3 regions of the Streptomyces sp. NPDC001515 genome follow, and region 3 is predicted to be linked to each of the others. Evidence: riboswitches for the same ligand, from Rfam matches in the RefSeq annotation. Region 3 holds a riboswitch; each other region holds the start of a gene.
The links. Region 3 has a riboswitch for S-adenosylmethionine ahead of thrC (threonine synthase). Riboswitches for the same ligand answer to the same signal wherever they lie in the genome.
Positions count from the first base shown of each region.

Region 1: another riboswitch for S-adenosylmethionine. It lies ahead of ACWCXC_RS04365 (aminotransferase class V-fold PLP-dependent enzyme); the one in region 3 lies ahead of thrC (threonine synthase).
Region 2: another riboswitch for S-adenosylmethionine. It lies ahead of ACWCXC_RS33625 (putative leader peptide); the one in region 3 lies ahead of thrC (threonine synthase).

Region 1 covers NZ_JBSFHN010000002.1:167,022-174,465, forward strand. Annotated here, with positions in the region: gene qcrB (cytochrome bc1 complex cytochrome b subunit) at 1-968, shown strand, start outside; gene trpD (anthranilate phosphoribosyltransferase) at 1,093-2,157, shown strand; SAM riboswitch class IV at 2,242-2,359, shown strand; gene ACWCXC_RS04365 (aminotransferase class V-fold PLP-dependent enzyme) at 2,553-3,929, shown strand; gene ACWCXC_RS04370 (Lrp/AsnC family transcriptional regulator) at 4,002-4,283, opposite strand; partial or broken gene ACWCXC_RS04375 (rhomboid family intramembrane serine protease) at 4,280-4,983, opposite strand; gene ACWCXC_RS04380 (hypothetical protein) at 5,208-5,450, shown strand; gene ACWCXC_RS04385 (NYN domain-containing protein) at 5,483-6,847, shown strand; gene ACWCXC_RS04390 (NlpC/P60 family protein) at 7,136-7,444, shown strand, end outside.
Region 2 covers NZ_JBSFHN010000046.1:4,781-12,224, forward strand. Annotated here, with positions in the region: gene ACWCXC_RS33605 (ABC transporter ATP-binding protein) at 1-999, opposite strand, end outside; gene ACWCXC_RS33610 (benzoate/H(+) symporter BenE family transporter) at 1,056-2,291, opposite strand; gene ACWCXC_RS33615 (helix-turn-helix domain-containing protein) at 2,440-3,000, shown strand; gene ACWCXC_RS33620 (glutathione S-transferase C-terminal domain-containing protein) at 3,009-3,788, opposite strand; gene ACWCXC_RS33625 (putative leader peptide) at 4,009-4,074, opposite strand; SAM riboswitch class IV at 4,112-4,254, opposite strand; gene ACWCXC_RS33630 (N-acetylmuramoyl-L-alanine amidase) at 4,370-4,960, opposite strand; gene ACWCXC_RS33635 (esterase-like activity of phytase family protein) at 5,179-6,525, opposite strand; gene ACWCXC_RS33640 (SWF or SNF family helicase) at 6,746-7,444, opposite strand, start outside.
Region 3 covers NZ_JBSFHN010000001.1:14,335-21,778, reverse strand. Annotated here, with positions in the region: gene groL (chaperonin GroEL) at 1-1,367, opposite strand, end outside; gene ACWCXC_RS00085 (cold-shock protein) at 1,739-1,945, opposite strand; gene ACWCXC_RS00080 (MoaD/ThiS family protein) at 2,381-2,659, opposite strand; gene thrC (threonine synthase) at 2,699-3,991, opposite strand; SAM riboswitch class I at 4,009-4,135, opposite strand; gene ACWCXC_RS00070 (glucosyl-3-phosphoglycerate synthase) at 4,300-5,262, shown strand; gene ACWCXC_RS00065 (alpha,alpha-trehalose-phosphate synthase (UDP-forming)) at 5,307-6,698, shown strand; gene ACWCXC_RS00060 (DUF4913 domain-containing protein) at 6,712-7,233, opposite strand; gene ACWCXC_RS00055 (trypsin-like peptidase domain-containing protein) at 7,271-7,444, opposite strand, start outside.

The DNA.
Region 1 (7,444 bases), on a different contig from region 3:
CGGGCATCATGCTCGGGCTGCTGGTGGGCCACCTGATCCTGGTCTTCTACCACAAGCACACGCAGTTCGCGGGTCCCGGCCGGACCAACAAGAACGTCGTCGGCATGCCGCTGCTGCCGGTGTACATGGCGAAGGCCGGAGGCTTCTTCTTCCTGGTCTTCGGCGTCATCGCCATCATCGCGGGCATCGCCACGATCAACCCGATCTGGGCCATCGGCCCGTACCGCCCGGACCAGGTGTCCACCGGCGCCCAGCCCGACTGGTACATGGGCTTCGCCGAGGGTCTGATCCGTGTGATGCCGGGCTGGGAGATCAACCTGTGGGGTCACACGCTCGTCCTGGGCGTGTTCATCCCGCTGACCCTCTTCGGCCTGATCCTCGGGGCGATCGCGGTCTACCCGTTCATCGAGTCCTGGGTCACCGGGGACAAGCGCGAGCACCACATCCTGGACCGCCCGCGCAACGCCCCGACCCGTACGGCCTTCGGTGTCGCCTGGATCACGCTGTACTTCATCGGTCTCGTGGGCGGCGGCAACGACCTCTGGGCGACGCACTTCCACCTGTCGCTGAACGCGATCTCCTGGTTCGTCCGGATCTTCTTCTTCGTCGGACCGGTCATCGCGTTCATCGTCACCAAGCGGATCTGCCTCGGCCTCCAGCGCCGGGACAAGGAGAAGGTGCTGCACGGGCGCGAGTCCGGGCTCATCAAGCGCCTGCCGCACGGTGAGTTCGTCGAGGTCCACGAGCCGCTCTCGCCGGCCCAGCTGCACACGCTCACCGCGCACGAGCAGTACAAGCCGGTCGAGATCGGCCCCCTGGTCGACGAGAACGGTGTCGCGCGCAAGGTGTCTGCGGTGCAGAAGCTGCGGGCCAAGCTCAGCAAGGGCTACTACGGCGAGGACAACCAGATCGCCAAGCCCACCGCCGAGGAGTACAAGGAGATCACCAGCGGCCACGGCCACCACTGATCACCTGACCTGATCGCCACAGCGGGAGCCCCGTCCATTCGCTGGACGGGGCTCTTCGCTGTCCGCGGCTCTCGATAGGGTGACCCCATCCCCTTTTTCGGCAATGGACCCCCAGGAGCGGACCATGAACGTTGTGACCCCGGACGGCGGCGACAGCGTGGCGGCCCGTTCCTGGCCGGGCGTGCTGACCCCCCTGCTGCGCGGACAGGACCTGAGCGCGGACGACACCGCCTGGGCCATGAACCGCATCATGAGCGGCGAGGCGACCGATGTGCAGATCGCCGGATTCGCGGTCGCGCTGCGGGCCAAGGGCGAGACCGTCTCGGAGGTCTCCGGCCTGGTGCGCGCGATGTACGAGCACGCCGTCACCATCGAGGTGCCCGGACCCACCGTCGACATCGTCGGCACCGGCGGGGACATGGCCAAGACGGTCAACATCTCCACCATGTCCGCGATCGTGGTGGCCGGCACCGGGGCCAAGGTCGTCAAGCACGGCAACCGGGCCGCCTCCTCGGCGAGCGGTTCCTCCGACGTCCTGGGCAAGCTGGGCGTCAATCTGGAGCTGTCCGCGCAGCGAGTGGCCGAGGTGGCCGAGGAGGCGGGCATCACCTTCTGCTTCGCCGTCAAGTTCCACCCCTCGCTGCGGCACGCCGCCAAGGCGCGCGGTGAGCTGGGTGCCCCGACCACGTTCAACATCCTGGGCCCGCTGACCAACCCGGCGAAGGTGCGCTCCCAGGCCATCGGCGTCGCCGATCTGCGGATGGCGCCCATCGTGGCGGGCGTCCTCGCCGAGCGGGGCAACTCCTCGCTGGTCTTCCGCGGCGACGACGGCCTGGACGAGCTGACCACGACCGCGACCTCCCGCGTCTGGATCGCCCGCGACGGCGAGGTGCGCGAGGAGGTCTTCGACCCGCGCGACGTCGGCCTCGACCTGGTGCCGGTGGAGGCGCTGCGCGGCGCGGACGCCTCGTACAACGCGGATGTCGCCCGCCGGCTGCTGGCCGGTGAGACCGGTCCGGTGCGGGACGCCGTCCTGCTGAACTCGGCGGCGGCGCTGGCCGCCCTGGAGCCCTCCGACGCGCCGCTGACCGAGCGGCTGGCCGACGGGATGGCGAAGGCCGCCGAGTCCATCGACTCGGGCGCGGCCGGCCGGGCGCTGGAGCGCTGGGTCGTCGCCAGCAACGCCTGATCCCGCCAGGAAACACCACGGGGCGCGGTCCAGATCCTGGACCGCGCCTTGCGCGTTCCCCGGCGTATGGCAAGATGCTGGTCAGGTCATGAGTGACAGCGACTACGGCCCCGGCCCGCTGTCCGGCAACCCTCCGTCCGTGGCGGGGTGCCCCGGGTGAAGACCAGGCCGTAGGCAGCGAGGCTTACGGCAAGCGCGGACCCCTCGACATCGTGAGATGTCCACCCGTGGGGTCCTGGTCCTCAGGGAGCCTCTTGTGAGCACGCGAATGCGATAGGGCGTTGCGGGCCCGTTCGGCCCACGCCCTTCTCCGCACACCCTCTTTCTCTCTTCTCCCCGTGCTGCCGCGTACCCGCCGGCACGTGGATCTCGCCTGCCTCTTACGGGAGTTCGCCATGTCTGTCGTCACCGCTGCCTCCGACCGTTCGGTTTGTGCCCCGCTGCCCGTTCTGGGCAAGGACGTCACCGTCCCGCTGGTCACCGGCGGCGAGGTCACCTACGCCGCGCTGGACTACGCCGCCAGCGCGCCGGCCCTCCAGCGGGTCTGGGACGACGTGGCCGCCTACGCCCCGTACTACGGCAGCGTCCACCGCGGCGCCGGCTACCTCTCGCAGCTCTCCACCGACCTCTTCGAGTCCAGCCGCGACACCGTCGCGGAGTTCCTCGGCTGCCGCGCCGAGGACCAGGTGATCTTCACCCGGTCCACCACCGACTCGCTCAACCTGCTGGCCGCGGTCCTGCCCGCCGACTGCCAGGTCTTCGTCTTCGAGACCGAGCACCACGCCTCGCTGCTGCCCTGGCGCGACGCCCGGGTGACCTACCTCAACGCCCCGCGCACCCCGGCCCAGGCCGTCGCCACGCTGGAGCGGGCGCTCGCGGACCGCGACCCGTACGGTCCGGCGCTGGTCTGCGTCACCGGTGCCTCCAATGTGACCGGCGAGCTGTGGCCGGTCAGGGAACTGGCCGCCGCCGCGCACGCCCACGGCGCCCGGATCGTGCTCGACGCCGCCCAGCTGGCCCCGCACCACCCGGTCGACATCGGCGAACTGGACGTCGACTGGGTCGCCTTCTCCGGACACAAGCTCTACGCGCCCTTCGGCTCCGGCGTCCTGGCCGGCCGCGCCGACTGGCTGCGCGACGCCGAGCCCTACCTGGCCGGCGGCGGCGCCTCCCGCACGGTCGCCCGCCGCGCCGACGGGGGAGTGGACGTCGCGTGGCACACCACGGCCGCCCGCCACGAGGCCGGCTCGCCCAACGTCATCGGCGTCTACGCGATCGCCTCCGCCTGCAAGGCGCTCACCGAGGCCGGCTTCGACTCCCTGGTCGCCCGTGAGCAGCACCTGGTCGCCGCCGTCCGCGCCGGACTGGCCGAGGTCCCCGAGGTCAAGGTCCTCTCCCTCTTCGGCGACGACGCCCCCCGGGTCGGCGTGATCTCCTTCGTCGTGGAGGGCTGGAACAGCTCCCACTTCGCCGCCGCGCTCTCCGCGGAGTACGGCATCGGGGTGCGCGACGGCCTCTTCTGCGCCCACCCGCTGGTGCGCACCCTGCTCGGCAGCGACCCGCGCGAGGTCGGGGAGTGCGGAGCGCCGGAGGCCGCCCCCGGCGAGAGGTCCCTGAACGCCATCCGGGTGAGCTTCGGCGCCGGTACGCCCGACGAGCACATCGAGCGCTTCCTCGGCGCGGTCAAGGAGCTGGTCAGCAAGGGCGCCCAGTGGAAGTACCGCACGGAGGACGGCCGTTGCGTCCCGGACCGGGGCGCCGCCCAGCTCTGAGCCCGACATGACGGCGGCCGGGTACGGGATCCTCCCCGTACCCGGCCGCCGTCATGTCGCGGGCCGTCCGGCTCAGCCGTCCAGGCCGATGGCGAAGGCCGCCTCCAGATCGTGCTGGGAGTACGTACGGAACGCCACATGGGTGTCCGTCGCCTCGACGCCGGGGATCTTGCTGATCCGGCCGGGGATGATGTCGGCGAGGTCGTCGTGCTGGGGGACCCGGACCATGGCGATCAGATCGTAGGTACCGGTGACCGAGAAGACCTCGCTGACGCTGTCCAGCGCGGCGATGGCCTCGGCGATCTCGGGAATCCGGTCCACGCTGGTCTTGATGAGCACGATCGCGGTGATCACGGCTGGCTTTCTCCCTCGGTGGCCGTGGCTGGAGACTTCACTCTAGAGCCTTGTGCCGGGAACGCGCCGGGCCGGGATCGCGCCGGTAGCGTCCCCAGGCGTAGAGGAAGCCGGTGGCGAAGCCCACCACATGGGCGAGATAGGCCACCCCCGGCCCGCTGCCCGCCCCCTCGGCCGCCAGCCACTGGAGGACGAACCAGAAGATCAGCACGATCCAGGCGGGGAAGCGCAGCGGCAGGAAGAGCAGGAACGGGAAGAGGCTGGTGACCCGGGCCCGGGGGAAGAGATAGAGGAAGGCGCCGAGCACCGCCGAGATCGCCCCCGACGCGCCGACGAGGGTCTGGTCGGAGGTGGCGTGCGCGGCGGCGTAGCCCAGCAGGGCGAGATAGCCGCAGCCGAGGTAGAAGAGCGCGAACTCGGTGTGGCCCATCCGCTCCTCGGCCATCGCGCCGAACACGTACAGGAAGAGCATGTTGCCCAGCAGGTGCAGCCAGCTGCCGTGGACGAAGAGCGCGGTGAGCGGGGTGAGCACGGCGTGCGCCGAGCCGTCCCACAGCTCGTCGGGGATCACGCCCCAGCGCTCGAAGTAGCCGGCCTGGGCCGCGAGCAGGGCGTCCCCGGTGCCGTAGACCGGGATGAACCCGGACAGCGGACTGATCAGGAAGATCACGCAGCACAGGGCGATGAGGGTGTACGTCACCGGCGGCCCGCCGGAGGTGGCCGCCCGCACGATTCTGCCGGCCGCAGCCCGCCGATCGATCATGAACAGAGCATGACGCAAGCGGAGGGAACGGGACAGACCGCCTCGCCGTGCCGGTGGGAAGCGACAAGGCCGTAGGGTTACGACAGGACATCCGCAGTTCGACGGCGCACCGCGAGATCCTTGGTCCGGCAGCTCACGGCTCGAGATAAGAGGACACACCGATGACGACGGTTCCCCAGCCGACCGACACCACTCGCTGGCGCTGCACGCTCTGCGGAAATCTGACCCGGTTCGATGTGACGCGGACGTCCAAGGTCGTCGAGTACGTCCATCTCGACCTGGCCGGTGAGTCCAGCGTCGAGGAACGCGAGGTGGTCAGTGAGACCATCGAGTCGGTGCGGTGCCGCTGGTGCAACGCGGTGGACCAGATCGAGCTGGTCGACAGGCCGGGCGCCGACTCCTGACGGGGCCGAGCCCAGACGGAACGAGGTGACGGATCGTGGAGCAGCCCGCCGGCAGCGCCGCGTCGGCAGAGGCGGCCGGCGGCGCCGCGGAGGCGCTCGACCGCCCGCTGCCCGAACGGGTGCGGCGGCGGGTCGTCGCCCTGGTCGCGGACGCGTTCGGCGGTCTCACGGTCACCGAACTCCCGGCCCAGCTGAGGCAGTACGCCCGTTTCACGCCGACCCGGCGGGCCAAGTTCGCCGGGAACGCGATGGCGGCCGCCCTCGAGAGCGATCCGTCCTTCCGCCGGCGCATCGGTGAACGGCTGGGCGACTCCCAGCCGGAGCTGACCGCCGCGCTGACGGCGGGGGCGCCGCCCGCCGCCGCCGATCCGGTCGATGTGGCGGCCGTGGCCTATGTGCTGCGGCCGGCCGGCTGGGTCAAGCTGGTCGCCGCCGCCGGCGAGGAGGCCCAGCGGGCCGACGCCGAGCGCGCCGACGAGGAGAGCCGGCTCGAACTGGACCGGCTGCGCGAGGAGCTGGAGCGGGCCCGCGCCCAGACGAAGAGCGAGACGGAACGGCTCCGCGCCGAGCTGGAGGCGGCCCGCAAGGAGGCCGACGCCCTCCAGCGCAAGCTGCGCAGCGCGCTCAACGAGGTGAAGCGCGGCGAGGCCGCGCTGCGCCGGGCCGCGGCCGAGGCCGACGCCGCACGCGCCGATTCGGCCGCCCAGCTCTCCGCGGCCGAGAGCGAGGCCCGGCGGCTGCGGGCCAGGCTCGGGGAGGCCGAGGCGTCCGTGGAGGCGGGCCGCCGGGCCGCCCGGGAGGGGCGCTCGGTGGAGGACATGCGGCTGCGGCTGCTGCTGGACACCGTGCTGGAGGCGGCCTCGGGGCTGCGCCGCGAACTGGCCCTGCCGCCCTCGTCGATGCGCCCCGCGGACGGGGTGGACGCGGTGGAGCCCGGCCGGATGTCGCCCAAGGACATCGCCGCCCGCGCCCTGTCGGAGACCGATCCGGCGCTGCTCGACCAGTTGCTCGCGCTGCCGCAGGCCCATCTGATCGTGGACGGCTACAACGTCACCAAGACGGGTTATCCGCAGATGCCGTTGGAGAAGCAGCGGCTGCGGCTGCTGGGCGGGCTCTCGATGCTCGCGGCCCAGACCGGCGCGGAGATGACCTGTGTCTTCGACGGGGCGGAGCTGGCCGCTCCGGTGCTGCTGGCGCCGCCGCGCGGGGTGCGGGTGCTGTTCAGCAAGCCCGGTGTCACGGCGGACGAGCTGATCCGTCAACTGGCCCGCGCCGAACCGCCCGGACGCCCGGTCGTGGTCGTCTCCACCGACCGCGAGGTGGCCGACGGAGTGGCGAAGGCGGGCGCCCGTCCCGTAGCGTCCCTCTTGCTCCTCAAACGGCTTTCGCGCGTCTGACGTGGGTTGTCCGTTCTCGCCGGATATCGCGGAACGGACCGTCAAGTCGCCGCTACACCCCGTGCGATGCGGGTAAAGAAGTGCCGTCCGGGCTCAGTTTTTTCCCGTGAGGATTTGAACTGATCACAAGATGGTTACTAAGGTCGGGCCTCGAACCTCCGCGCGGTTGATCACCCATCCGGGGTGGCAGCGGAGGGAGCGCCGAATCCGTGACCGTACGGAGCCGGGGATTCACCTCCCCCACATGCCCGGTAGGCGGCTCGAACGAGGAAGAAGGAGCTCGCCTTCGTGGCGTCCCACCGTCGTCCCAAGCAGCCGAGCCGCACCCGCGTGACCGTGCTCACCGCCACTGCCGCCGCCGCCGTGGCGCTCACCTCCCAGGCCGCCCACGCCGACCCCAAGCCGACCAAGAGCGAGGTCAAGGCGAAGGTCGACAAGCTGTACCACGAGGCCGAGGAGGCCACGGAGCAGTACAGCGGTGCCAAGGAGAAGCAGGCCAAGCTGCAGAAGCAGATCGACGCCATCCAGGACAAGGTGGCGCGCGGTCAGCAGGAGCTCAACACGCTCCGCTCGGGACTCGGTTCGCTCGCCGCCGCG
Region 2 (7,444 bases), on a different contig from region 3:
GACCGACTCCAGGCCCTTGGTGAGGATCGGGGCCAGCCCAAGCAGCGTCGTCACCGAGCCGGTGAGCACGGTGAAGAAGGCGCTGAGCATGACGACGTCACCGGGGGTGACCGGCATCCAGCCGTGGTAGGCGACGAGCGCGGAACCGGTCAGGCAGAGCACCCCCAGGGTGTTGAGGATGACCCAGGCCAGCGAGCCGAACCGGCCGTTGACCATGTCCAGGCGCAGCCCCGCCACGAAGACCTGGCGCAGCGAGCCGTCCACCCGGCCGAGCGCGGTGCGCTCCAGGCCGTGCGCCCGGGTGATCGGGATCAGCGTCGTCATCTCCCCGACGCGTGAGGAGAGTTGCTCGACCTCGCGGCGGAACGACTCGTTGTGGCTGCGCAGCCGGGAGCGCAGCTTCATCACCAGGAAACCGGCCGCGGGGACGACGACGAGGAAGACCGGAAGGAAGGCCGGGACGCGGACGCCGATGACGACGAGGCCGCCGATCAGCGTGACGACGGCGCCGAGTCCCATGTCCGCGCTCTGCTGCATCATCTGCTCCACCGACTCCACGTCGCGGACCACCTTGGCCTGCAGGACGCTGGAGCTGACCCGGGCGTGGTAGCCGATGGAGAGCTGCTGCATCCGCCGGCAGAGCGCCGAGCGCAGGGTGGTGCCCATGCGCCGGATGCTGCCGCCGAGGCAGCGTACGTACCACTGGTGCAGCGGGTAGTTGATCACCAGGATGAAGAGGAGCACACCGGTGGACTTCCACAGCCCGGACTCCGGTCCGTGCTGCACCACGACGTCCAGGACGGTCGCGGTGATCAGCGGGAGCAGCCAGATCGGGCTGTGCTTGACGACGAAGAGGGCGACCGCGAGGGCGAGCCGCCCCCGGTCCGGCCGCAGGAGATGGCCCAGGGTGCGGACCGGGTTCTCGCCGCGGTAGCGGTGGTCGAGGTGGTCGAAGGGTGCCAGAGGGTCGGAGGAGAGGGGGGAAACCGCTTTCTGCATGGGGTCATCCCATCGCGGTGCCGCAGTGCCGTGCAACCGCGTTCCACGGTTGCCCGCTAGCGGGTAGGCGCCCTGTCCGGTACGGGGCCCGGGGCGGTCGCCCGGCCGGTGCGGTGCGGGCGTCCGGCCGTGGCGACGAGCGTGGTGACCAGGCCGGCCAGCAGCCCCCAGAACGCCGAGCCGATGCCGAGCAGGGTCACCCCGGAGGCGGTGGCGAGGAAGGTCACCACGGCGGCCTCGCGCGAGGAGGGATCGGACAGCGCCGAGACGAGCGACGCCTCGATGGTGGCCAGCAGGCCGATTCCCGCGATGGCCAGGACGAGTTCATGGGGCATCGCGGCCAGGAGCGAGGCGACGGTCGCGCCGAGGAGCCCGACGCAGAGGTAGAAGACACCGGCCCAGACAGCGGCCAGGAAGCGGCGGTCGCGGTCGGGGTGGGCCTCCTCGCCGGTGCAGATGGCGGCCGTGATCGCGGCGAGGTTGAGCCCGAAGGCCCCGAAGGGCGCCAGGACCGCGTTGGCCGCCCCGGTCCAGGTCATCAGCGGGGAGACCGGCACGTCGTAGCCCGAGCCCCGCAGGACGGCGACGCCGGGCAGGTTCTGGGAGGCCATCGTGACCACGAAGAGCGGGGCGCCGACGCTGACGAGGACCTTCCAGTCGAACTCCGGAGCGGTGAACACCGGGGTGGCCAGGGCGAGCCGGACCGTGCCGAGCTTCCAGCCGCCGGTGAAGACCGTGGCCGCCACCCCGGCGGCGAGCGCCACCAGCACCGCGTACCGGGGCAGCAGCCGGCGGGCCAGCAGATACGCCGTGAACATCGGGAACGCGACCGCGAAGCTCCCGTGCATCGTGCTGAACAGCCCGGTGCCGAACCGGAAGAGCACCCCGGCCAGCAGGGCGGCGGCCAGCGGCACCGGTATCCGGCTCATCAGCCGGCTGAACCACCCCGTCACCCCGCTGACCAGGATGAGCAGCCCGGAGAAGACGAACGCGCCGATCGCCTGCGGCATCGAGACCCCGCTCAGACCGGTCGTCAGCAGCGCGGCCCCGGGCGTCGACCACGCGGTCACGACGGGGGCGCGGAAGCGGAGCGACAGTCCGATGCTGGTGCAGGCGAGCCCGATGCCGAGGGCGAGCATCCACGAGGAGAGTTCGCGCTCGTCGGCACCGGCCGCCTTCGCGGCGGTGAAGACCAGGGCGGCGGAGCTGGTGACCCCGACCGTGACGGCGATCAGTCCGGCGGCCACGGCCGAGGGCGGCGCGGCCGAGCGGATACGGGTGAGCGCGAGCATGAGCGTGCCGCTTTCCTGAGTCGGGAGGAGGACCGGGCCCGGCAGGGGGCTCCGCACGGTGTTCCGTATACGGAACGTTCTGTTTGTGGAACACTAGAGAGGCGGGCCGACGCCCGTCAACCGGGAACAGCGGAGCGGGTGCGGGCCGATGGGGCTGAACGAGGACGTGGGGCGCAGGCTCCGGGCGCTGCGGCGCGAGCGGGAGCTGTCCCTGTCGGAGCTGGCCCGCCGGTCCGGCGTGGGCAAGGGGACGCTGTCCGAGCTGGAGAGCGGCTCGCGCAACCCCACCCTGGAGACGCTGTACGCACTGACCACCGCGCTCGGCCTGCCCCTCAGCGCCGCCCTGGCCGAACCGCCCGCGACGGCCGGCCCCGGCCCCGCCCGCACCACGGTGTCCGGCAGCGCGGTCACCGCCGTTCTGCTGGAGCGCTACGAGGACGAGGACGGATCGGCCGTCACCGACGTCTTCCGCGTCAGCATCCGCTCGGGCGCGGTCCAGGAGTCCCGCGCCCATGTCCCCGGGACCCGGGAGAGCCTGATGGTCCTGAGCGGTACCGCCGTCGTCGGCCCGCCGGACGCCACCCGCACCGTCGGTCCCGGTGCGAGCGCGCGGTGGCGGGCCGACGTGCCGCATGTCTACGGCGCGCCCGACGGCGCGGTGGAGGGCGTCCTCTTCGTCCGCTACCCCTCGGCGGCCGAGGCGGGCTGACGCCCCGTTCAGGCGGCGGTGAGCGGCGTCCCGTACGCCCGCCGGAACGCCGGATGCCCGCCGAGCCGGCGGACGTACGCCCGGAGCCGGGGGTGCGCCCCCAGCGCGCCGGAGACGCCCGGCCGGACGAGGGCCGTCCAGAGGTCGACGTCGGCGGCCGTGAGTCCGTCGCCCAGCGCGTACGACCGCAGCGGGAGCCGGCGCTCCAGTGCGTTGAGCACCGCGTCCCGTCCGCCGGGCTCGTCGAGGCCGTGCTCCAGCAGTTCGCGGAGCGCCTCGATGTCGGGGACCAGGGCGGGCGGGGTGAGCGCGGCGGGGCGGTCCGGGCCGTGGCCGGTGAGCGGCCCGGCGAGGTCGCGCAGGATGTCGGGGGTGTGGTTGCTGACGATGCGTCCGCTCCAGCGGTCGCGCAGCGCGGGGACGGTCAGCGGGCCGTCGTAGTGGTGCACCGTCGCCTCGTACGCGCCGCGCAGCGCGGCGAAGCCCTCCGGTGAGGCGGCCGGGTGCGTCAGCAGGGTGGTGGTGACGCCCTGCCCCGGGCCGAGCAGGTCCAGGGTGATCGAGACCCGCAGCGAGCGCGGACAGCCGGCGGACAGGAAGAGTTCGTAGCGGTGCGGCGCGGGATAGAAGCCGCCCGCGAGACCGACGCCGATCCGGCTGAGGAAGCGCGGCGACGCGATGCCCGACGGGGGTCGCAGTCCCGCCGCGCGGGCGGGGGAGAGGGCGGGGGCGGGGGTGCGCGGGGACGTTCCGGTCGTACCGCGGCCGCGCGAGACTGTTTCGGGCATGACTCTCCTGGGGGATGTCCGGAGGACGACGGAGCCGCCGCCGCGTCGTGGGCGGCGGGACGGGAAAAGGACGACCGCGCCCGCGTGAGGGTGCACGGGGCGCACAGGGCCGGCCGGTGGCCGTCCGCTCACGGAGCGGGCCGGCCGGCGCGGGGCGGATCGGCGGCGGTCCGGCCGGCCGGGACGACGGCGGGCCGGGCGGACCCCGGGGCGCGGACGCCTACGAGGCGCTGGCGACGCGCAGCAGATCGATGTGCAGGCGCCTCGTCAATCCGATCCTGGGCAATTCCCACCGGTCCTGCCGTCGGGGCCCGCGGGAGGCGGGGCCGCGCTTGTCCTGTCGCGCCGACAGGACCCGGTCGTCACCCGGAGCACCCCATCGCGGCCGAAGGGTTGCCCGTCAGCGGGCCGGGGCCGATGACCGCGCGGACGGGAACCCGTGCGCGCGGCGCTGACAGTCGTGACCGTCCCCGTCAGTCTCGGCCCGCCCGGTGGCGCCGTCAAGGACACGGTCGCCGCTGTCTCGACTGGTGGTCAGCCGCCCTGCGGGTCAAGGGCGTTCGGAGGTTCGACCGTCGGGGTCAGCCCGCGCTCAGCAGGTTGACCAGCCGGATGTAGCGCACCCAGTCCCAGTGGGTGCCCGGGTCCGTGTGGTCGGAACCCGGCACCTGGGAGTGGGCCAGGATGTGCGCCCGGTCCTTGGGGATGCCGTAGCGGTCGCAGATCGAGGCGGTCAGCAGGGCCGACTTCTCGTACAGGGCGTTCGTGAAGTACGCGGGCCGGTCCACGTACCCCTCGTGCTCGATGCCGATACTGCGGGTGTTGTAGTCCCAGTTCCCCGCGTGCCAGGCGATGTCCTTCTCGCGGACGCACTGGTCGATGTAGCCGTCCGAGGACCGCACCACATAGTGCGCGGACACCTGCTTCGCCGGGTTCTGGAAGATGGCCACGGTGTCGGAGAACGTCTCCTGGGTGACGTGGATGATCACGTACTGGACGGGGTACGCCGAGGGGCGCGAGGAGACCGTGTAGTTGGAGGCCGACGCGGGGGCCCAGTGGGCCGTCGGGTAGTCGGTGTCGCCGGCCTGGGCCGCGCTGGCCCGGACGGATGCGGGAAGCAGCGCCGCGGCGACGGTCGCCGCGGTGCCCTGGATGATCCTTCTGCGGTCCATGTGTGTACTCCTGGCTGTGGGGGGACGGAGGAACACGCTTCGCACGCACGTCCGTTGATCGGAATCGTGTGTTCGATGTCCGGCCGGGGCGGTGTGCGCGCCCACCGTACGGGCGCGGCGCGGGCGGCGGAAGACGGCGCGGCGCGGGAACGGGGGCGTGCGGACGCGACCGGGCCGCCGGGCGGGGAGCCGGGCGGCCCGGGGAAGGCGAGCGGGCGTCAGTGCGCGAGCGGGCGCGGCAGTTCGACCGTCGTCACGGTCGTCCTGATCCCGGAGTCGACCAGCCGCCCCCGCGCGTCGAAGGCGCCGGCCCCGTCCGTCGTCCCGAAGTCGTTGTCGTTGATGAGCGCCAGGGTGCTCCGCCCCGTCACCGCCACGCCCTCGATCTTCCCGGGCACGCCCGGCACCGTCCCCAGATCGACGACGAGGCTCTTGCGGAGCACCGGGACGCCGGAGGCCGCCGGGTCCGCCAACTCCTCGTACGACGGGGAGGCCGCCGGGGCGTCCCAGCGCGATCCCAGGATCCCGGCACCGCGCGGCAGCGTCACGCGGTGCAGCCGCGCCGTGCGGTCGGTGCGCTCCTCGACGAGCAGGGTGTCCCGGCCGATCGCCACGACGGAGGAGACCTTCAGCTCGGAGGTGTCGTCCTCGCCCGGGTCCACGACGCCCACCGGGTCGAAGCGGTAGGCGTATTCGGCGGTGACGGCCTTCTTCTTCGTCGAGAAGCGCAGCAGCCGGATGTTGCGCGAGGACTCGCCGGCGTCCTGGTCGGGGAGCGAGAGCGGGCTCTGGACGGCCATCACCAGATCGCCGCCGGGCAGCAGCGCCAGCCCCTCGAAGCCCCGGTTGGTCTTGCGGTGCAGCAGCACGCCCGGCAGCGCCTCCACCACCGGGTAGCCGGCGCCCCGCAGGTCCAGCCCCTCGGGGACGTAGCGTGCCAGCACCCGCCCCCGCTCCGAGACGTGCACCAGCGACGGCCCGTACTCGTCCACCAGCCAGAACGATCCGTCCGCCGCCCGCACGATGCCCTCGGTGTCCAGCCCGTTCGGGTTGTACGGGAGCGGCGTGCGCGCGTCGTAGGTGTACGGGGCCTCGTCGCGGCCCTTCTGGTTGGACAGGCCCGTGACGGGCGCGCCCGACCGGGTGGTCAGGGGGATCGAGCGCACCACCTCGATCTGTCGGCCCGTCACCCGGATCCGGACGATCGCCGGATCGAACCCGGGCACGGGGAAGGTGCGCCGCTTGGTGCCGTCGACCTTGATCTGGCCGTTGGGGCCCCGGTCCGTGACGGTCCAGTACTCGCCCTTGCGGCCGGCCGGGTAGATGTCGCTGCCGATGCCGCCGAGCAGGACGCCGCGGTCGTCGTCGACCGTCCCGGGCAGCAGGGCGTTGCTGAAGCCGCCGAGCGGGACGGGGCCGAGGGTGGCGCTCGCCGTGACCCGGGCGGTCGTCCCGGGACGGTGGTGATCCTGCGCGCCGGTCGCGGTGCCCGTGGCACCCACCGTGCCGAGCAGGGCGAGCGGCAGCCCGACGGCCAGGGATCGACGGACGACACGCGCGGACATGGGGCCTCCTGAGGGGCAAGGAACGTTTCGCCCGTCAGGTTCCGCGCCGCGCCTCAACGACCGGTGTCATCGAGGTGAACTCCGGGACGGTACGCGGCGACGGGCGGGGGCGGCACCCTGCCCGACGGGTGGGGGTGCCCCGTCCGACCGGCGGGCGGGGCACCCTCTCCGACGGGCGAGAGGGCGGTACTTCGCGCCCCGCCCGCCCCGGCTCCGCTTCTCAGGCGTCGACCGGATCGGTTGCGGCCGCGTCCGCCCACGCCGCCGCCGGATCCTCGTCCGAGGGCCCGGCCGGCATCCAGCGGCCGCCCTCCTTGCGGAACGGATACCAGCGCCCGTCCCGCCCGTAGCGCACCTGCACCGTGCCGTCCGCCGAGGTCCACCGGTTGCGCTCGGCCCGCAGCCGGGGCGCCTCGTCCTCGTCCCAGGCACCGGCGAGACCCGCCCTCGCCCGGGCGAGGGCGGGACCGTCCGGCGTCCACTCCTCGTCGAGCACGGCCAGCGCGGCCGGCCCGCCGTACCGCCAGGCCGCCACCGCCGCCGGCAGCGCGGCGCGCGGCCGGCCGGAACCGGTCGCCAGCCGGTGGGCGATCCACGGCTCCGGCCGGGCCTCGGCCGCCAGCCGCACCGCGTCCTCCCGCGCGGTCGGCGCCGGGGGCACCGGCTGCTGCCCGTGCCCCGCCGACAGCGCCTCCACGAGCATCCGGTGCGCGCGGGCCGCGGCGTCCCGGGCCAGCAGCTCCAACGCCGAGGGGTCCACGCCCGGTTCCGGGTCCGTCTCGGTGTCCAGCGAGGGCGCCGGGCCCGGGGCGTCGGGGACGTCCGGCAGCGGCGGGAGCGGCGGCAGGAGTGCCGCGCCGGCGTACGCCTCGTCCGCCGGGACACCCGGCACGCCGGTGGCGCCGGGGGTGCCGTCCCC
Region 3 (7,444 bases):
CCACCGTTGACGGCGATCTGCTTCAGCGGGGCCTCCAGCGCCAGCTTGACGGCGTTGGCGCCGGTCGCCTCGTCACCCGAGAGCTCCAGCTTCTCGAAGACGGCCGAGGCCTGGAGCAGAGCCACGCCACCACCGGCGACGATGCCCTCCTCGACGGCGGCCTTGGCGTTGCGCACCGCGTCCTCGATGCGGTGCTTGCGCTCCTTCAGCTCGACCTCGGTGGCGGCACCGGCCTTGATGACGGCCACGCCGCCGGCCAGCTTCGCCAGACGCTCCTGGAGCTTCTCGCGGTCGTAGTCCGAGTCGGAGTTCTCGATCTCGGCACGGATCTGGTTGACGCGGCCCTGGACCTGGTCGCTGTCACCGGCGCCGTCGACGATCGTCGTCTCGTCCTTGGTGATGACGACCTTGCGGGCGCGGCCGAGCAGGTCGAGACCGGCGTTCTCCAGCTTGAGGCCGACCTCCTCGGAGATGACGGTGCCACCGGTGAGGATGGCGATGTCGCCGAGCATGGCCTTGCGGCGGTCACCGAAGCCCGGGGCCTTGACGGCGACGGACTTGAAGGTGCCACGGATCTTGTTGACGACCAGGGTCGACAGGGCCTCGCCCTCGACGTCCTCGGCGATGATCAGCAGCGGCTTGCCGGACTGCATGACCTTCTCCAGCAGCGGAAGGAGGTCCTTCACGTTGCTGACCTTGGAGTTGACGATCAGGATGTACGGGTCGTCCAGGGACGACTCCATGCGCTCCATGTCGGTGGCGAAGTACGCCGAGATGTAGCCCTTGTCGAAGCGCATACCCTCGGTGAGCTCCAGCTCCAGACCGAAGGTCTGGGACTCCTCGACGGTGATGACGCCTTCCTTGCCGACCTTGTCCATGGCCTCGGCGATGAGCTCGCCGATCTGGGTGTCGGCGGCGGAGATGGAGGCGGTCGAAGCGATCTGCTCCTTGGTCTCCACGTCCTTGGCCTGCTCCAGGAGGGCGGCGGAGACGGCCTCGACGGCCTTCTCGATGCCCCGCTTGAGAGCCATCGGGTTCGCACCCGCGGCCACGTTGCGCAGACCCTCGCGGACGAGCGCCTGGGCGAGAACGGTGGCGGTGGTCGTACCGTCGCCGGCGACGTCGTCCGTCTTCTTGGCGACCTCCTTGACCAGCTCCGCACCGATCTTCTCGTACGGGTCCTCCAGCTCGATCTCCTTGGCGATGGAGACACCATCGTTGGTGATCGTGGGGGCGCCCCACTTCTTCTCGAGGACGACGTTGCGACCCTTGGGGCCAAGGGTGACCTTGACGGCGTCGGCGAGCTGGTTCATGCCGCGCTCGAGACCGCGCCGGGCCTCCTCGTCGAACGCGATGATCTTGGCCATGTGAAGTGGTCCTCCCGGACAGGGGTGGATTGCTCCGGACCGAGTGGCGCCCGCGACGGACGGCCTGCGTGCCGGTGGTTCCTTGCCCCACCGGACCTGCGGGCCTCACCGGCCCGGTCCAAATTCTGTCACTCTCACCTGGAGAGTGCTAAGCCCAATGATTAGCACTCGACCCCCTTGAGTGCAAGCGCCTCCCTCCGGAGTGTGGACAACCGGAGGGACGGACGCACACGCGCGGAGGGACGGGGACTGCACGCCCGCGGGGGTGGACGCACACGCGCGGAGGGCCCGTACCCGGGATGTGTCCCCCGGGATACGGGCCCTCCGTGCCTGAGTGGCGTCGTTGACCGACTGCGTCGTGTCCGGCCGGCTCAGCCGACGGCGAGCTTGACCATGTCCGCCTGCGGCCCCTTCTGGCCCTGCGAGATCTCGAACTCAACTCGCTGACCCTCTTCGAGGGTGCGGTAGCCGTCCATCTGGATCGCGCTGTAGTGGACGAAAACATCCGCACCACCGTCGACCGCGATGAAGCCGTACCCCTTCTCCGCGTTGAACCACTTGACGGTGCCCTGAGCCATGCCTAACTCCCCTATTACTGGCCCTTTCACAGGACCGCACTTCGCGGGCCCGGGTCAGAACCCACCCTCCGTCAGGAGAGGGTGCGTGCGCCGGAACGCGTCGACCGCGGCTGAATGTATCTGCCCAACTGCCCTCTGCAACAGGTCAATCGGACGAGAATTCTGAGCGGCCCCGACCGCCCGAATAGGGGGAATTCACGAGAATCCTGGGCAAGTCGGGCCAGGCAAAGGCGACTTATGGCGCAAGGTGCTCGGACACTTTGGCTGCATCTTGTCGTGGCCGGGCGCATTCTCATATGCGGGCGGCACGGGCAGCGGAGGGGACTTCCCACACTCTACCGCGCTCAACCATGCAGAATTGCCCCCTCCGCTTCTCTCGCGGAGGGGGCAATACCGGTGACGCGGTGGAGTCGGGGCCGGACCGCGGCCCCGGGCTCAGCAGCCGCCGGCGACGGCCGGGATGATCGAGATGCCGGCGCCGTCCGGGGTGGCCGTGTCCAGGCCGCCCTCGAAGCGGACGTCGTCGTCGTTGACGTACACGTTGACGAAGCGGCGCAGCTTGCCCTGGTCGTCCAGGACGCGGGCGGCGATGCCCGGGTGGTTCTTCTCCAGGGATGCGATGACCTCGGAGAGGACGGCGCCCTCGGCGGGGACCTCGGCCTGGCCGCCGGTGTAGGTGCGGAGGATGGTGGGGATGCGGACCTTGACGCTCATGGTGTGCCCTTCCTGAAGTCTCGGGTGGTCGAAAGCTACTCAGTTACCGGCGAGTCCGGCGGCGCGGAACGCGTCGAGGTTCGGCCGGATCGTAGCCGTCGCCTGCGAGGTGTCGGCCACCGCGTCCAGCGTCTTGAGGCCGTCTCCGGTGTTCAGGACGACGGTGGTGAGCGCCGGGTCCAGCAGGCCGTCCTCGATGAGCTTCTTCGTCACGCCGACGGTCACGCCGCCCGCGGTCTCGGCGAAGATGCCCTCGGTACGGGCCAGCAGCTTGATCGCGTCGACGATCTGCTCGTCGTTCACGTCCTCCACCGCTCCGCCGGTGCGGCGGGCGATGTCCAGGACGTACGGGCCGTCGGCCGGGTTGCCGATCGCGAGGGACTTGGCGATCGTGTTCGGCTTCTGCGGGCGGACCACGTCGTGACCGGCCTTGAAGGCGGCGGAGACCGGGGAGCAGCCCTCGGCCTGGGCGCCGAAGATCTTGTAGGGCTTGTCCTCGACCAGGCCGAGCTTGATCAGCTCGCGCAGCCCCTTGTCGATCTTGGTGAGCTGGGAGCCGGACGCGATCGGGATGACGATCTGGTCGGGCAGCCGCCAGCCGAGCTGCTCGCAGATCTCGTACGCCAGGGTCTTGGAGCCCTCGCCGTAGTACGGGCGCAGGTTGACGTTGACGAAGCCCCAGCCCTCGCCCAGCGGGTCGCCGATGAGCTCGGAGCAGAAGCGGTTGACGTCGTCGTAGTTGCCCTCGATGCCGACCAGCTCGCCGCCGTACACCGCGGCCATGACGACCTTGCCCTGCTCCAGGTCGTGCGGGATGAAGACGCAGGAGCGCAGGCCGGCGCGGGCGGCGGCGGCGCCGACGGCGCCGGCCAGGTTGCCGGTGGAGGAGCAGGACAGGGTGGTGAATCCGAAGGCGCGGGCGGCCTCGACGGCGATCGCGACGACGCGGTCCTTGAAGGAGTGCGTCGGGTTGCCGGAGTCGTCCTTGACGTACAGGCCGCCGGTGACGCCCAGTTCGCGGGCGAGGTTGTCGGCCTTGACCAGCTTGGTGAAGCCGGGGTTGAGGTTGGGCTTCTCGGCGACGTCGGCGGGGACCGGCAGCAGCGGCGCGTAACGCCAGATGTTGTCCGGACCGGCCTCGATGCGCTTCTTCAGCTCCTCGGGAGAGCCGCTCGGGAGGTCGTACGCCACTTCGAGCGGCCCGAAACACGACGCGCAGGCGAAGATCGGGCCGAGGGCGAATCGCTCGCCGCATTCGCGGCAGGAAAGCGCGGCGGCGGGTCCCAGGTCGGGGGAGGAATCGGTGTGAACTGCGACAGTCTCAACAGCCATGATGGCGAGGCCCTTTCTCCTCATCTTCCTCATGGCGCGTTTCGCCACGAGACGGAATTGGCACCTTCCCCACCGAACCTCGCGGTCGGCAGGAGGGTTGCCGGGACTTCAACGGGCCGTTCCCTCTGTCCCTCTGGATGAGCGCTGTGGCACCGGATCATGGGCGCGCCATGGATCCGGGCGTTTATCGGCGGACGGACCCCGGCATGCGATGGCCATCTGCGTTGTTCAAGACTGTAACCGAAGCACCGGAGGGTTGAGATAGTCGTCCGGTCCGCGAGATGGATCACATACAGGGAGTGCCGACCGTGCTGGAAGAGGTCGAACGCTGGCTGACCAGGCGTTCCTGGTCGGCCGCCGACCGTCCGCTGGACCGTCTGCTGGCCGCCAGGGCCGGCCTGGGGGCCGGGGACCCGCACGGCGGCAGCGTGAGCGTGGTGCTGCCGGCGCTGAACGAGGCGGAGACCGTCGGCGACATCGTCGCGACGGTCCGGCGCGAGCTGATGGAGAAGGTCGAGCTGGTCGACGAGCTGGTGGTGATCGACTCCGGTTCGACGGACGACACCGCCGAGGTGGCCCGCCGGGCGGGCGCCCGGGTGATCCACCGGGACGCGATCCTGCCCCGGCTGCCCGCCGTCCCCGGCAAGGGCGAGGTGCTGTGGCGGTCACTCCTGGTGACCGGCGGGGACATCGTCTGCTTCGTGGACGCGGACCTGAGGGAGTTCTCCGCGGACTTCGTCTCGGGCATCGTGGGACCGCTGCTGACCGACCCCTCGGTGCAGTTCGTCAAGGCGATGTACGACCGCCCGTTCGGCGGCACCGCGAGCCAGGGCGGCCGGGTCACCGAGATGGTGGCGCGCCCGCTGCTCAATCTGCACTGGCCGCAGCTGGCCGGCTTCGTCCAGCCGCTGGGCGGCGAGTACGCGGTGCGCCGCTCGCTGCTGGAGCGGCTGCCGTTCCCGGTCGGTTACGGAGTGGAGCTGGGCCTGCTGGTCGACGCCCTGCACACCGTGGGCCTGGACGCCCTCGCGCAGGTGGACGTCGGGGTCCGCCGCCACCGCCACCAGGACGGCCAGGCGCTCGGCCGGATGGCGGCCGCGATCTACCGCACCGCGCAGCTGCGGCTCTCCCGGGGCCATCTGGTCCGCCCCCATCTGACCCAGTTCGAACGCGGCGAGCACGGCTTCGTCCCGCACACCTACCCGGTGGACACCGAGGAGCGTCCGCCGATGCGCGAGATCGAGGAGTACGTTTCAGGCCGCGCGGCCTGACATCGCACGTTTGGGCGGTTCGTGATCGGGCTAGATTCCGCAACATGGTCTCCGAGCACGCCCCGCAGCCCGCTGCCCAGGTCCTCGTCGCGTCCAACCGCGGCCCGGTCTCGTACACGCTCCGTGACGACGGCACGCTCGACGCCAAGCGCGGCGGCGGCGGGCTGGTCTCCGGGCTGAGCGCCGTCGACGACAAGATCTGGGTCTGCGCCGCGCTGGGCGACGGCGACCGCGAGGCGGTCCGCAGAGGGGTGTCGGAGCCGGGCGTCCGGATGCTCGACATCGACGCGGACGTGCACGCCGACGCGTACAACGGCATCGCCAACTCGGTCCTCTGGTTCATCCACCACCTGCTCTACCAGACCCCCGTCGAGCCCGTCTTCGACGCGGAGTTCCGGCGGCAGTGGGCGTCCTACGAGCGCTACAACCAGGCTTTCGCCGACGCCCTCGCCGAGGAGGCCGGGAACGGCGCGGCGGTCCTCGTGCAGGACTACCACCTGGCCCTGGTGCCCGGGATGCTCCGGGCGCTCCGCCCCGATCTGCGGATCGGGCACTTCTCGCACACCCCGTGGGCCCCCGTCGACTACTTCCGGCTGCTGCCCGACGACATCGCCGAACAGGTGCTGCGCGGCATCCTCGGGGCCGACCGGGCGGCGTTCCTGACCCGCCGCTGGGCCGACGCGTTCCTCGCCTGCTGCACGGACCTGCTGGGCGGCACCGGCCACACCCGCGTCGGGGTGCACGGGCTGGGCGCCGACGGCGACTTCCTGCGCCGCCGCGCGCACGAACCGGACGTGGACGAACGGATGGCGGCCCTGCGCGAACAGGTGGGCCCCGACCGGAAGACGATCGTCCGCGTGGACCGCACGGAACTGTCGAAGAACATCGTCCGCGGGCTCCACGCCTACCGCGCCCTGCTCGACACCCGGCCCGAATGGCGCGGCCGGGTCGTGCACATCGCGTTCGCCTACCCCTCCCGCCAGGACCTGGCCGTCTACCGGGAGTACACCGAGGAGGTGCGCCGCGTCGCCGACGCCGTCAACGAGGCGTACGGCACGGCGGACTGGACGCCGGTCGTCCTGCACGTCAAGGACGACTTCGCCCGCTCCCTCGCCGCGTACCGGCTGGCCGACGTGGCCCTCGTCAACCCGATCCGGGACGGCATGAACCTGGTCGCCAAGGAGGTCCCGGTCGTCTCCGACGAGGGCTGCGCGCTGGTCCTGTCCCGGGAAGCGGGCGCGTACGAGGAGCTGGGCGAGGACGCCCTCGTGGTCAACCCGTACGACGTCTCCGCCACGGCCGACGCCCTCCACGCGGCCCTGACCATGGCCGACGACGACCGCGCGGAGCGCACCCGCCGACTCGCCGAGGCGGGCACGGCACTCCCGCCGCAGCGCTGGTTCCTGGACCAGCTGGAGGCGCTGCGGCAGGAGTAGGGGCCGGGGGCGTTCAGGTGGCCCGAGCGCGGCCCTCGGCGTCCGCCGCTGCCGCCTCGGCCTCCTCCGCCGCGTCGAGCGAGAACGCCGGGTCGTGGAGCAGGCCGGGCGGTACCGGATTGCTCGGCAGCGGGCCGATCCCGTCGCTGTGGCCCCCGGGTCCGGCGCAGAGCGCGAACGGACCGGTGCGCGGGTCCATCAGCGCGGCGAGGTGCGGATCGGCGTGATGCAGCCACCAGTTCGACAGCCCGAACGACTCGTCCGTGCGCAGGTACTCGAAGGCGCGCCACAGGGAGGCCAGCCGGGCGATGGCCTCGGGGTGGGTCCACCAGTCGGGGCACCAGGCCAGATGGGTGCCGTCGACCCGGCGCCGCACCACCACGGACAGGTAATCGGTGTAGAAGGCCTCCAGTGACCTGAAGACCAGCCCGGAGCCGTCGTCGGTCTCCATCGGCGGTGCCTCGCCCCGGACCACGGCGTCCGCGCCGTCCGCCGTCCCGTCGGGGGTGTCCGGCACTTCCTGCTCTCGCGACATCCGGCCGCCCTTCCTCTCGGTTGCGTGGAGTCGGTCCTCAGTGCGGCGACAGCCCGTAGCGACGGCGCACCTCAAGCGCCTCGCCACGGCGCCCGCACCGTTCCAGCAGCCGCGCCCAGGAGGCCGCGGTGCTCGTCAGTTCGGCGCTCGGCGACGGCCGGCGCGCGCACAGCGACGCGTAGTGCCCGGTGGCCTCGCCGGCGAGGGGGAG